Regions from separate parts of the Qipengyuania sp. SM2512 genome, predicted to be linked through region 1. Evidence: riboswitches for the same ligand, from Rfam matches in the RefSeq annotation. Region 1 holds a riboswitch; the other holds the start of a gene.
What was found. Region 1 has a riboswitch for glycine ahead of gcvT (glycine cleavage system aminomethyltransferase GcvT). Riboswitches for the same ligand answer to the same signal wherever they lie in the genome.
Positions count from the first base shown of each region.

Region 2: another riboswitch for glycine. It lies ahead of gcvT (glycine cleavage system aminomethyltransferase GcvT); the one in region 1 lies ahead of gcvT (glycine cleavage system aminomethyltransferase GcvT).

Region 1 covers NZ_CM143134.1:453,027-458,364, forward strand. Annotated here, with positions in the region: gene gcvPA (aminomethyl-transferring glycine dehydrogenase subunit GcvPA) at 1-716, opposite strand, end outside; gene gcvH (glycine cleavage system protein GcvH) at 864-1,235, opposite strand; gene gcvT (glycine cleavage system aminomethyltransferase GcvT) at 1,240-2,442, opposite strand; glycine riboswitch at 2,495-2,599, opposite strand; gene metH (methionine synthase) at 2,771-5,338, opposite strand, start outside.
Region 2 covers NZ_CM143134.1:2,874,717-2,880,054, reverse strand. Annotated here, with positions in the region: gene ACQ5J0_RS14260 (NAD(P)/FAD-dependent oxidoreductase) at 1-393, shown strand, start outside; gene ACQ5J0_RS14255 (amidohydrolase family protein) at 437-3,616, shown strand; glycine riboswitch at 3,733-3,821, shown strand; glycine riboswitch at 3,822-3,907, shown strand; gene gcvT (glycine cleavage system aminomethyltransferase GcvT) at 3,951-5,057, shown strand; gene gcvH (glycine cleavage system protein GcvH) at 5,062-5,338, shown strand, end outside.

The sequences.
Region 1 (5,338 bases):
ACCACCAGCAGCGCGCCCGCATCATGCGCCGCCGCAGCGATCCGTTCGAGGTCGGGGAGCCGCCCGAGGATGTCGGGATATTGCACCACGACGCAGGAGGTATCGCCGTCGATCCGCGCGATCAGCCCGTCGTCGTCGGGGCGCGCCTGGAAGGCCGGCGGCGCATCGGCGATGGTGTCGGCGGTGAACTTGGCCATGGTGCGGACGACCTCGGCGTAATGCGGGTGCAGCGCGCCCGAGAGCACCACCCGGTCGCGCCGGGTCACGCGCGCGGCCATCGCCACCGCTTCCCAGCAGGCGGTCGAGCCGTCGTACATCGAGGCGTTGGCCACCGCGCAGCCATAGAGCCGCGCGACCTGGCTCTGGAACTCGAACAGCATCTGCAGCGTGCCCTGCGCGATCTCGGGCTGGTAGGGCGTGTAGGCGGTCAGGAACTCGCCGCGCTGGATGATGTGATCGACGGTTGCCGGCACATGGTGGCGATAGGCCCCCGCCCCCAGGAAGAACGCCGCATCGCCCGCCGCCAGATTGCGCTGCGCCAGCCGCCGCATGTGTTTCTCGACCGCCATCTCGGATGCGTGCAGCGGCAGGCCGTGGATCGGCCCGTCGAGCTGCGCTTCGGCGGGGACATCGGCGAACAGCGCATCGACGCTGTCGGCGCCGATGGTTTCGAGCATGGCCGAGCGATCGGCGGGGGTCAGGGGGAGGTAGCGCATCGGAACTCCTTGTCCCCTCCCGCTTGCGGGAGGGGTGCGAGACTTGGGCCGCGACGCGGCCCTAGTCGCAGCGGGGTGGGCGTGTCGGGAAATGGGCCTTTGTCTTGCCCACCCCCGGCCCCTCCCGCGAGCGGGAGGGGAGAAACATCAAAGCTCGTCGCAGAAGCTCTTGTAGGCCTTGGCGTCCATCAGCCCGTCGAGCTCGACCTTGTCGGCGATGGTCAGCTTGAAGAACCAGCCGTCTTCCTCGGGGCTCGAATTGACCAGCGCCGGGTCCTCGTCGAGCGCCGCATTGGCTTCGGTCACCTCGCCGCTGATCGGGGCGTAGACGTCGCTTGCCGCCTTGACGCTCTCGACCACAGCGGCGTCCTTGCCTTTGGCGAGCTGCGCGCCGACCTCGGGCAGTTCGACGAAGACGATGTCGCCGAGCTGTTCCTGCGCGTAATCGGTGATGCCGACGGTTGCGGTATCGCCCTCGACATCGATCCATTCGTGTTCATCGGTGAAATAGCGGGCCATCGGGTCACTTCCCTCGGTAGTAGTTGTGGGGGACGAAAGGCAAAGCGGCGACCCTTGCGGGCAGACGCTTCTTGCGAACCTCGACTTCGACCTCGGTATCGACCTTGGCGAAATCGGCGGAGAGATAGGCCATCGCGATCGGATGGCCGAGCGTGGGCGAGAAGCCGCCGCTGGTGACGCGGCCGATTTCGGTGTCGCCCGAAAAGACCGTGGCGCCCTCGCGCGCCGGCAGCCGGCCTTCGAACACGAGCCCAACGCGGGTGTCGGCGCAGCCATCGGCCAGCCTCGCGGCGCAGGCGGCGTGGCCCATCCAGCCACCAGCCTCGCGGCGGCTCTTGGTAAGCGCGAAGGTGAGGTCGGCGGTCACCGGATCGATCTCGGCCGTGAGGTCGTGACCATAGAGTGGGAGCCCGGCCTCGAGCCGCAGGCTGTCGCGCGCTCCGAGCCCTGCGGGCCGCACCTCGATCTCGGCGCAGAGCCGGTCGGCGAGCGATTCGGCGAATTCGGCGGGGACCGAAATCTCGAACCCGTCCTCGCCGGTGTAGCCCGCGCGGGTGATCCGAAGCGGCCATTCGCCGAAGTGGTAATCGACCGCCTGCATGAACACGAGCTGCTCGGGCACACCGCGCATCACGCGGTTGAGCGCGGTCGCGGCGTTGGGGCCCTGCAGCGCGATCAGCGCCTGGTCGTCGAGATGGGTGAGCGTGATGTCGTCGTCGAGATGCTCGCGCAAATGGGCGATGTCGTCCCATTTCATCGCCCCGTTGACCACCAGGTAATAGGTCGGCTCGCCCCAATGGCCCTCGGTGCCCGCTTCCTCGTCGCCCGCGATCCAGGGGGTGACGTTGGTGACCATCAGATCGTCGAGAATGCCGCCCTCGTCGTTGAGCAGCAGCGAATAGCGCACCCGGCCGGGCTTCAGCGTGGCGATCGCGCCGGGGAGCAGCTTTTCCAGCTCCTCGGCCGCGCGCTCGCCCGAGACCAGCAGCTGGCCCATGTGGCTGACGTCGAACAGCGAGGCCTGCTCGCGGGTCCAATCGTGTTCGGCGACGATGCCCTCAAACTGGATCGGCATCTCGTAGCCCGCGAACTCGACCATTCGCGCGCCCTTGCCGCGATGCCAGCCATCGAGCGGCAGCTTGGCCGGCGCCTCGTCCGGACCATCGTCCGCGAAGTCTTCGGTGGGAAGGTCTTGGGCTTCGCTCATCATGGTTCCCGACTGCATGCACGGCCACGCCCCGGCGGGACGCGATCCGATCCATGCCCCCTCTGTCGGGTGACCTGAGAGACTGACCCGTGAATGGACGGGCTTACCCCTTCGGTGGCCGCCCCTTTAGGGAGCGACGCTTTCCAGAGTGTCGAAGAGGCCCGCGCGGTCCGTTGGCCTGAGAGTTTCCGGGGCGGTTGCTCCTTCGGCGCCGGGGGCCTGCCCGGCCCCGCGATCTCTCCCGCGCGCGCCCGCCGCAGAATCGCTCCCGCCGCCGACGGCACCGCCCTGCGCGATTGCGCCGTCCCGGTCAATCGAGATTGGCCGGTCAATCGAGATTGGGACGCAGCCAGCGCTCGGCGGTGGAAAGGTCCACCCCGCGCCGCGCCGCATAATCCTCGAGCTGGTCGCGGCCGATGCGGGCGACGCCGAAATAGGCCGCCTGCGGATGCCCGAAATAGAACCCGCTGACCGCGGCGGTGGGGAACATGGCGAAGCTTTCGGTCAGCTCGAGCCCGACGTTCTTTTCCGCCTCGAGCAGTTCGAACAGCGCGGGCTTGAGGCTGTGATCGGGGCAGGCCGGATAGCCCGGCGCGGGGCGGATGCCGCGATACTGCTCCTTGATGAGCGCGAGATTGGTGAGCTGCTCGCCGGGCGCATAGCCCCACAGATCGGTGCGGACATGCTGGTGGAGCCGCTCGGCCAGCGCCTCGGCGAAGCGATCGGCGAGCGCCTTGAGCAATATGTCCGAATAATCGTCCCTGTCGGCCTGGAAGCGCGCGGAATGCGCGTCGAGCCCGTGGATCCCGACCGCGAAGCCGCCCATCCAGTCGCCCGCGGGATCGATGAAATCGGACAGACAGTAATTGGCGCGGTCGCGGCTCTTCTTCACCTGCTGGCGCAGGAAGGGGAGACGAACCTCCTTTTCCTCCCCGGCCCCGCCGGGGAGGGGGACCACCCGCAGGGTGGTGGAGGGGTCGGCTTCGCTGCCGTTGGAAGATACCCCTCCACCAGCTTCGCTGCTCCCCCTCCCCATCGATGATGGGGAGGACAGGATGATATCGTCGCCCTCGCGGCGGCAGGGCCACAGCCCGCAGACCCCGCGCGCGGTGAGCCATTTCTCCTCGACGATCCGGTCGAGCATGGCCTGCGCATCGGCGAACAGGCTGCGCGCGCTTTCGCCGACCACATCGTCCTCGAGAATGGCGGGATAATTGCCGTGCAATTCCCAGGCGCGGAAGAAGGGGGTCCAGTCGATATAGTCGCGCAATTCGGCGAGCGACCAGTCGTCGTAGACATGGAGCCCCGGATGCAGCGGTGCGGCCGGCTTACCGGCGAAATCGGCGGGGAAGGCGCGGCTGCGCGCTTCGGCGAGGGGAAGCAGCTCGCTCTGTGTCCGGCCCGCGCGGGCCTCTCGCACCTGGACATATTCCTCCGCCGTGCCGGCGACGAAATCCTCGCATTGCGTGTCCGAGAGCAGCCGGCTGGCGACCCCGACCGCCCGGCTGGCATCGAGCACGTGGATTACCGGCCCGTCATAGGCGGGGTCGATCCGCAGCGCGGTGTGGACCTTGCTGGTGGTCGCCCCGCCGATCAGCAGCGGCAAACTCATCCCCGCGGTCTTCATCTCCTCCGCGACGGTGACCATCTCGTCGAGCGAGGGCGTGATCAGCCCCGAGAGCCCGATCATGTCGGCGTGAACCTCGCGCGCGGTCTCGAGGATTTTCGCCCACGGCACCATGACGCCCAGATCGACCACCTCGTAGCCATTGCACTGCAGCACCACGCCGACGATGTTCTTGCCGATATCGTGGACGTCGCCCTTGACCGTGGCCATCACGATCTTGCCCTTGGCCTTGCGCTCGGCCTCGGGGAGCAGGTCCTTCTCCGCCTCGATATAGGGGATGAGGTGGGCGACCGCCTTCTTCATCACGCGCGCGGATTTGACCACCTGCGGCAGGAACATCTTGCCGCTGCCGAACAGGTCGCCGACCACGTTCATCCCGTCCATCAGCGGACCCTCGATCACCTCGATCGGGCGCCCGCCGGTCGCGGCGCGAGCGGCGCGGGCTTCCTCGGTGTCGGCGACGACATGCGCGTCGATCCCCTTGACCAGCGCGTGCTCGAGCCGCCGTTCCACCGGCCAGCCGCGCCATTCCTCGGCAGCCTTCTCGTCGGCGGCGGAGCGGCCCTTGTAGCTTTCGGCGAGATCGATCAGCCGTTCCGTAGCGTCCGATCGCCGCATCAGGATCACGTCCTCGCAGGCCTCGCGCAGCACCGGATCGATCGCGTCGTAGACATCGAGCTGGCCGGCGTTGACGATCGCCATGTCGAGCCCGGCGGGGATGGCGTGGAACAGGAACACCGAATGCATCGCGCGGCGCACGGTCTCGTTGCCGCGGAAGCTGAAGGACAGGTTGGAGAGCCCGCCGCTGGTCTTGGCGAGCGGGCAGCGCGACTTGATTTCCTTCACCGCCTCCAGGAAGTCGAGCCCGTAGCGGTCGTGCTCCTCGATCCCCGTCGCCACCGCGAAGATGTTGGGATCGAAGATGATGTCCTCGGGCGGAAAGCCGATCCCGGTGAGCAGATCATAGGCGCGCGCGCAGATTTCGACCTTGCGCTCCTTGGTGTCGGCCTGGCCCTGTTCGTCGAAGGCCATCACCACCACCGCGGCGCCGTAATCCATGCACAGCCGCGCATGCTCGAGGAAGGGCGCCTCGCCCTCCTTCATGCTGATCGAATTGACGATCGGCTTGCCCGAGACGCATTTGAGCCCCGCCTCGATCACGCTCCATTTCGAACTGTCGATCATCAGCGGCACGCGCGCGATATCGGGTTCGGCGGCAATCAGCTTGAGGAAGGTGGTCATCGCCAGCTCGGAATCGAGCAGGCCCTC
Region 2 (5,338 bases), 750 kb from region 1:
TGGCCGCGAGAGATGCCTCCGGTCGTCTTCGAAGATCGTTCGATCATCGCGACACGGTTCGCTGATCGCTTGCGGGTGGCTGGCTTCGTAGAGTTTTCGAGTGCCGAACGTCCGCCGGATCAACGCAAGTTCGATGCTCTCCATCGACATTGTGATCAACTCGGAATTGCCTTGGAAGGTGCGGAGAGTTGGATGGGTGCCCGGCCGACTCTCCCTGATTACCTCCCTGCGCTCGGCAGGATCCCAGGCGACAGCCGCATCTTCTATGCCTTCGGCCATCAGCACCTGGGCCTAACCCTCGGTCCCGCGACTGCGCAAATCATGGCGGGTCTCATGCTCGATGAGGATCCGGCGATCGATCTCAGAACGTTCGATTTGGTCCGCTTCGGCTGAAGACGGACCCAGGTACTACAGAAAAATTACACGGGAGATTTCCTTGAAAATTGCTGCCAAACGCTTGCTCGCCGCAAGCTCGATATCGCTCTTTGCCTTTTCCACGGCAGGTGCGGCCCAGGCGCCAGCGCAGACCTGGAGCGTCGAGGATTCGCTCGGTTCGGAAACCGTGGAAGTGCCGATCGAGGTCGACGAAGCAAGTTGGGTAGACCTCGATGTTTCGCCGGACGGCCGAACGATTGTATTTTCCGTCCTGGGAGATCTCTACGAGATGGCGTTTAGGGGTGGGGATCCTCGTCGGATTAGGTCGGGAGCGGCGTGGGAGATGCAGCCGCGTTATTCTCCAGATGGGAAGCACATAGCCTTTGTTTCGGATGCTGGTGGAGCGGACAACATCTGGTTGATGCGCAGTGACGGAAGTGAACCGAGGCAGCTTTCACAAGAGCGCTTTCGTACCGTCAACGAGCCGGTCTGGACGGCCGATGGTCGCTTCATCGCGGGAAGAAAGCACTTCACGACTGGCCGTTCCCTCGGAACAGGAGAGATCTGGCTCTATGGAGTGGATGGAGGAGCAGGTCTCCCTGTAGTGGAGCGACCTTCCGCAGCCCATCAGAAAGAGCAGGGAGAACCCGCCTTTTCCGCAAATGGCCGTTACCTTTACTACTCCCGCGATGCATCGAGCGGATCCATCTTCGAGTACGCGCAAGACTCCGGTGTTGGTGCGTTCCAGATCGAAAGGCGCGACCTGTCGAGCGGTGAAACCGAGACCGTTGTGCGCGGCTATGGTGGTGCGGCAAGGCCGGAGCCCTCGCCTGACGGAAGAAGCCTGGCCTTCGTTGCGAGGGAAGAAGGGTCTTCGGTCCTCAAAGTGTTGGAATTGGAATCAGGAGTTTCCCGAACAGTATCGAAACTCGATCGGGACATGCAAGAAAACTGGGCCATAGCCGGGGTCTATCCGAACTTCTCGTGGACGCCCGACAGTGAGCACCTCGTGTTCTGGGCGGGGGGAAAGATACAACGGGTCTCGTCGCGCGGCGGAGATGCGCAGGTAATCCCCTTTAGAATTTCCGATGAGCGCGAGGTGCGAAAGGCCTCGCGTCCGCAAGTCGAGGTGGCGCCCTCTGCATTCCGGACGAGGATGGTTCGCTTTCCGGCGGCTGCGGGTTTTGCCGGACCATTCGTGTTCGAACGCCTTGGGAAGCTTCACCTTCTTCGGAATGGGTTCGAGGAGCAGCTGACACGGCGCGATGGCCGGCAGCTTTTTCCTGCCGCATCTCCCGACGGACGCAAGATAGCATACGTCAGTTGGACTGACCGCGGTTTGGGGGACCTTGTAGTGAAGGATCTCGCCTCGGGCAGGGAGCGAACCGTGGCTGAGGCAGGGCATTATGCGAACCCACGGTTCGGGCCAGACAGTCGGATGCTCGCTTTCGAGAAGCGTCGTGCAGGTCGGCTCACGGACCCTTCCAACTCGCTGGATGCAGGCATTTACGTCGTAGATCTCGAAGGTGATCAAACCACCAGGGTCAGCGCCGAAGGCCGCAAACCGCACTTTTCCCGAGATTCCAAGCGCATATTCCTAGTCGAATTCGTCGACGGTCAGCTGGCTTTGACGAGCCGTCCCCTCTCGGGGGGTGACCGTCTGATCCATGCTCGCGGAGAGCTGGCGAGCGACTTCGAAATCGACCCGGCCGGCGAGTGGATCGTCTTTCAGGAGAACTACAGGGCCTATCTCGCGCCGGTAGTGCCGGGCGGAATCGCTCTGGATTTGTCAGCGGATACCAAGACGGTGACCGTCCGACCGGTTACCAGCGAATGGACATCATTCCCGACATTCGCGGCAGACGGAACATCATTGCTCTGGACACAGGCTGCCGATCTTCACTCGCTGCCGCGCGACCTCTTCGGTACGCTTGTGGAAGAGGCGATGGAGGGCACCAGCCATGTCGATGTTGGCAGGGACGTGAAGGTGTCTGCGCCCGAGGGCCGAATTGCCCTCGTCGGGGCGCGAGTGGTGACGATGACTGGAAGCGACGGAGGGATCATCGAGGATGGTGTGATCCTGATCGAGGGAAACAGATTGACCAAGATCGGAAGACGGGGCGAGGTCGTCGTTCCCGATGATTTCGAGGTCTTCGATGTAACCGGTCGCACGATCGTACCCGGATTCATTGATGCGCACGCTCACGGACCCATGAGCAATGACGGTCTGATTCCAGAACAGAATTGGTCCCTTGTTCAAGCCTTGGCTCTGGGCGTCACGACGTTGCACGATCCCGCCAGCGATTCGCATGACATCTTCGCGGCGGCGGAATTGCAGCGCGCAGGTGACCTGCTCGCCCCCCGGATATTTTCCTCGGGCAACACGATTTATGGTGCGAAGGCACCGGGCGCTTACGCCAGGATCGATGGCCTGGAGGATGCACTCGTACACGTGCGTCGTCTCAAGGCGGAAGGGGCCTTGAGCGTGAAAAACTACAATCAGCCCAGAAGAGAGCAGCGCCAGCAGATCCTTGAGGCGGCTCGCCGTGAGGGCATTCTGGTCGTCGCCGAAGGCGGCGCCCAGTACGCGCTGGGAATGACCCACGTCGTCGACGGCAATGCCACGCTTGAACATAACATTCCCCTGGAGACCTTTTACGATGACGTTCTCCAGCTCTTCGAGGGCGCGGATGTTAACAACACGCCGACGCTCGTCGTCACCTTCGGGGGACTCGCCGGCGACCCCTATTGGCGTCAGGCCACAAACCTCATGGAGCAGCCACTTCTGCAGGCGCACACACCGCCTGATGTCCTTCGTGCGGAGGGAGCTCGTCGCATTACGGCTCCCGAGGGATCGTTTGTCGACGACGAGGCTGCTCGAGAAGCCGCGAAACTTGCCGAGCGCGGCGTGCTCATCTCTAGCGGCGGCCATGGGCAGCAGGCAGGCATCTCGTTCCATTGGGATATGTGGTCGATGGTCCGTGGCGGCATGACGCCGCTTCAGGCGCTGGCCACTGGCACTGTAAACCCTGCCAGGGCGCTCGGCTTGGCTGCCGACATCGGCACGATCGAGGCGGGCAAGCTCGCCGACCTGGTTGTCCTGGAGGATGATCCCTTGACGGATATTCGCGCGACCGAGAGCGTCAACCTGGTCATGCAAGGCGGCAGACTTTTCGAGGCTCGCAGCATGACGCAGATTACGCCGAAGCCCCGAGAGAGATTGCCATACTGGTGGGAGTAAAGCGGGCAGTGTCGATGCAATCGATACTCGATGTTCCCGCAATGTCGTCCGCTATGGCCGTTGACAAAGTTTCTGAACGCGACGAGACAGAGATGGTGTATCGGATACTGGATCCAACCGATGCCGCAGGAGAGACCGGTCTTCAACCGGCGCCGAAGGAGCAACCGCCCCGGAAACTCTCAGGCACAAGGACTGCGGCTATCGGGCACTTCTGGAAAGAGGGTGGTGACACCCCGCCGAAGGAGAAAGCCCCGCGGCAAGCTCTCAGGCAAAACCGACAGAAGGGGCTGTGAGACGCGCAACTGCGCGTCTGATGGTTAGGAAGACAAGCTCAATGACGAACGATCAGAAGCCAGGAAAGCTTCCTCTGCATGATTGGCACTGCGCGCTGGGGGCCCGAATGGTGCCCTTTGCCGGTTACCTCATGCCGCTTCAGTATGAAGGCATCGTTCCGGAGCACGAGTGGACGAGGAACTCCGCAGGTCTCTTCGACGTGAGTCATATGGGTCAGCTGCGCATCACCGGTGATTGCGCGGCGGAGGATCTTGAAACGCTCCTCCCCGCTTCAATCTCCGGCTTGGCGAAGGGACGGATGCGTTACTCGCTTCTGTTGAACGAGGATGGCGGCATCCTCGATGATCTCATCGTCACGAACCGGGGAGATTACTATTCGCTCGTCGTCAATGGATCGATGAAGATGCAGGATATCGAGCATATCCGGCGGCATCTTTCCGCTGCGACTTCGCTTGAGTACGAACGGGAGCGCGCGCTGCTCGCGCTGCAGGGGCCGCTCTCACAGGATGTGTTAGAACAGATCGTTCCCGGGGTTTCCGATCTGGTCTTCATGACCGCTGGCACTTTCGATTGGGACGGGACGTCATTGTGGGTCAGCCGCGCCGGCTACACTGGCGAGGACGGTTTCGAGATAAGTGTGAAAGGCGATGACGCATCCCGTCTCGCCGATGCGATCCTGCGGGATGATCGGGTGCGTCCGGTTGGTCTTGGTGCGCGGGATTCGCTTCGTCTCGAGGGGGGCTTGCCTTTGTATGGGCATGATCTCGGGCCAGCGATCAATCCCGTATCTGCGGGCTTGAAGTTCGCGCTCTCGCCCAAGCGGCGTGAGGCAGGCGGATGGCTCGGCTATGATGCCTGCACTCGCATGATGAATGACGGCGTTGCGGAGCAGCGAACCGGCCTGCTGATCGAGGGACGTTTGCCAGCACGAGAGGGCGCGGCAGTCTTCAGCGGTGACCTCGAAGTGGGACGCGTCACGAGCGGCGGGTTTTCTCCCACTCTTAAGCAGCCCATCGCCATGGCGTATCTGAGTTTCGAATTCTCGAGCCCCGCACAGCCTCTGGAAATTGAGGTGCGAGGTCGGCGCATCGCTGCCCGAACGGTCCCGATGCCCTTTGTCCCCCATCGTTATTTTCGAGGAAATTAATTCCGTGACTAGATACTACACTGACGAGCATGAGTGGCTGGACCTAGCGGGGGATGTCGCCACCGTGGGAATCACGAACTATGCTCAGGAGCAGCTCGGCGACATCGTTTTCGTGGAGCTTCCAGAGCTAGGTACGAGACTTGCCAAAGGCGATGCAGCAGCGGTCGTCGAGAGCGTGAAGGCCGCGAGTGACGTCTTCTCGCCAGTGACGGGCGAAGTCGTAAAGCAGAACGGGGATCTCCAATCCGATCCGGGCCTCCTCAACGATGCACCGGAAGAGG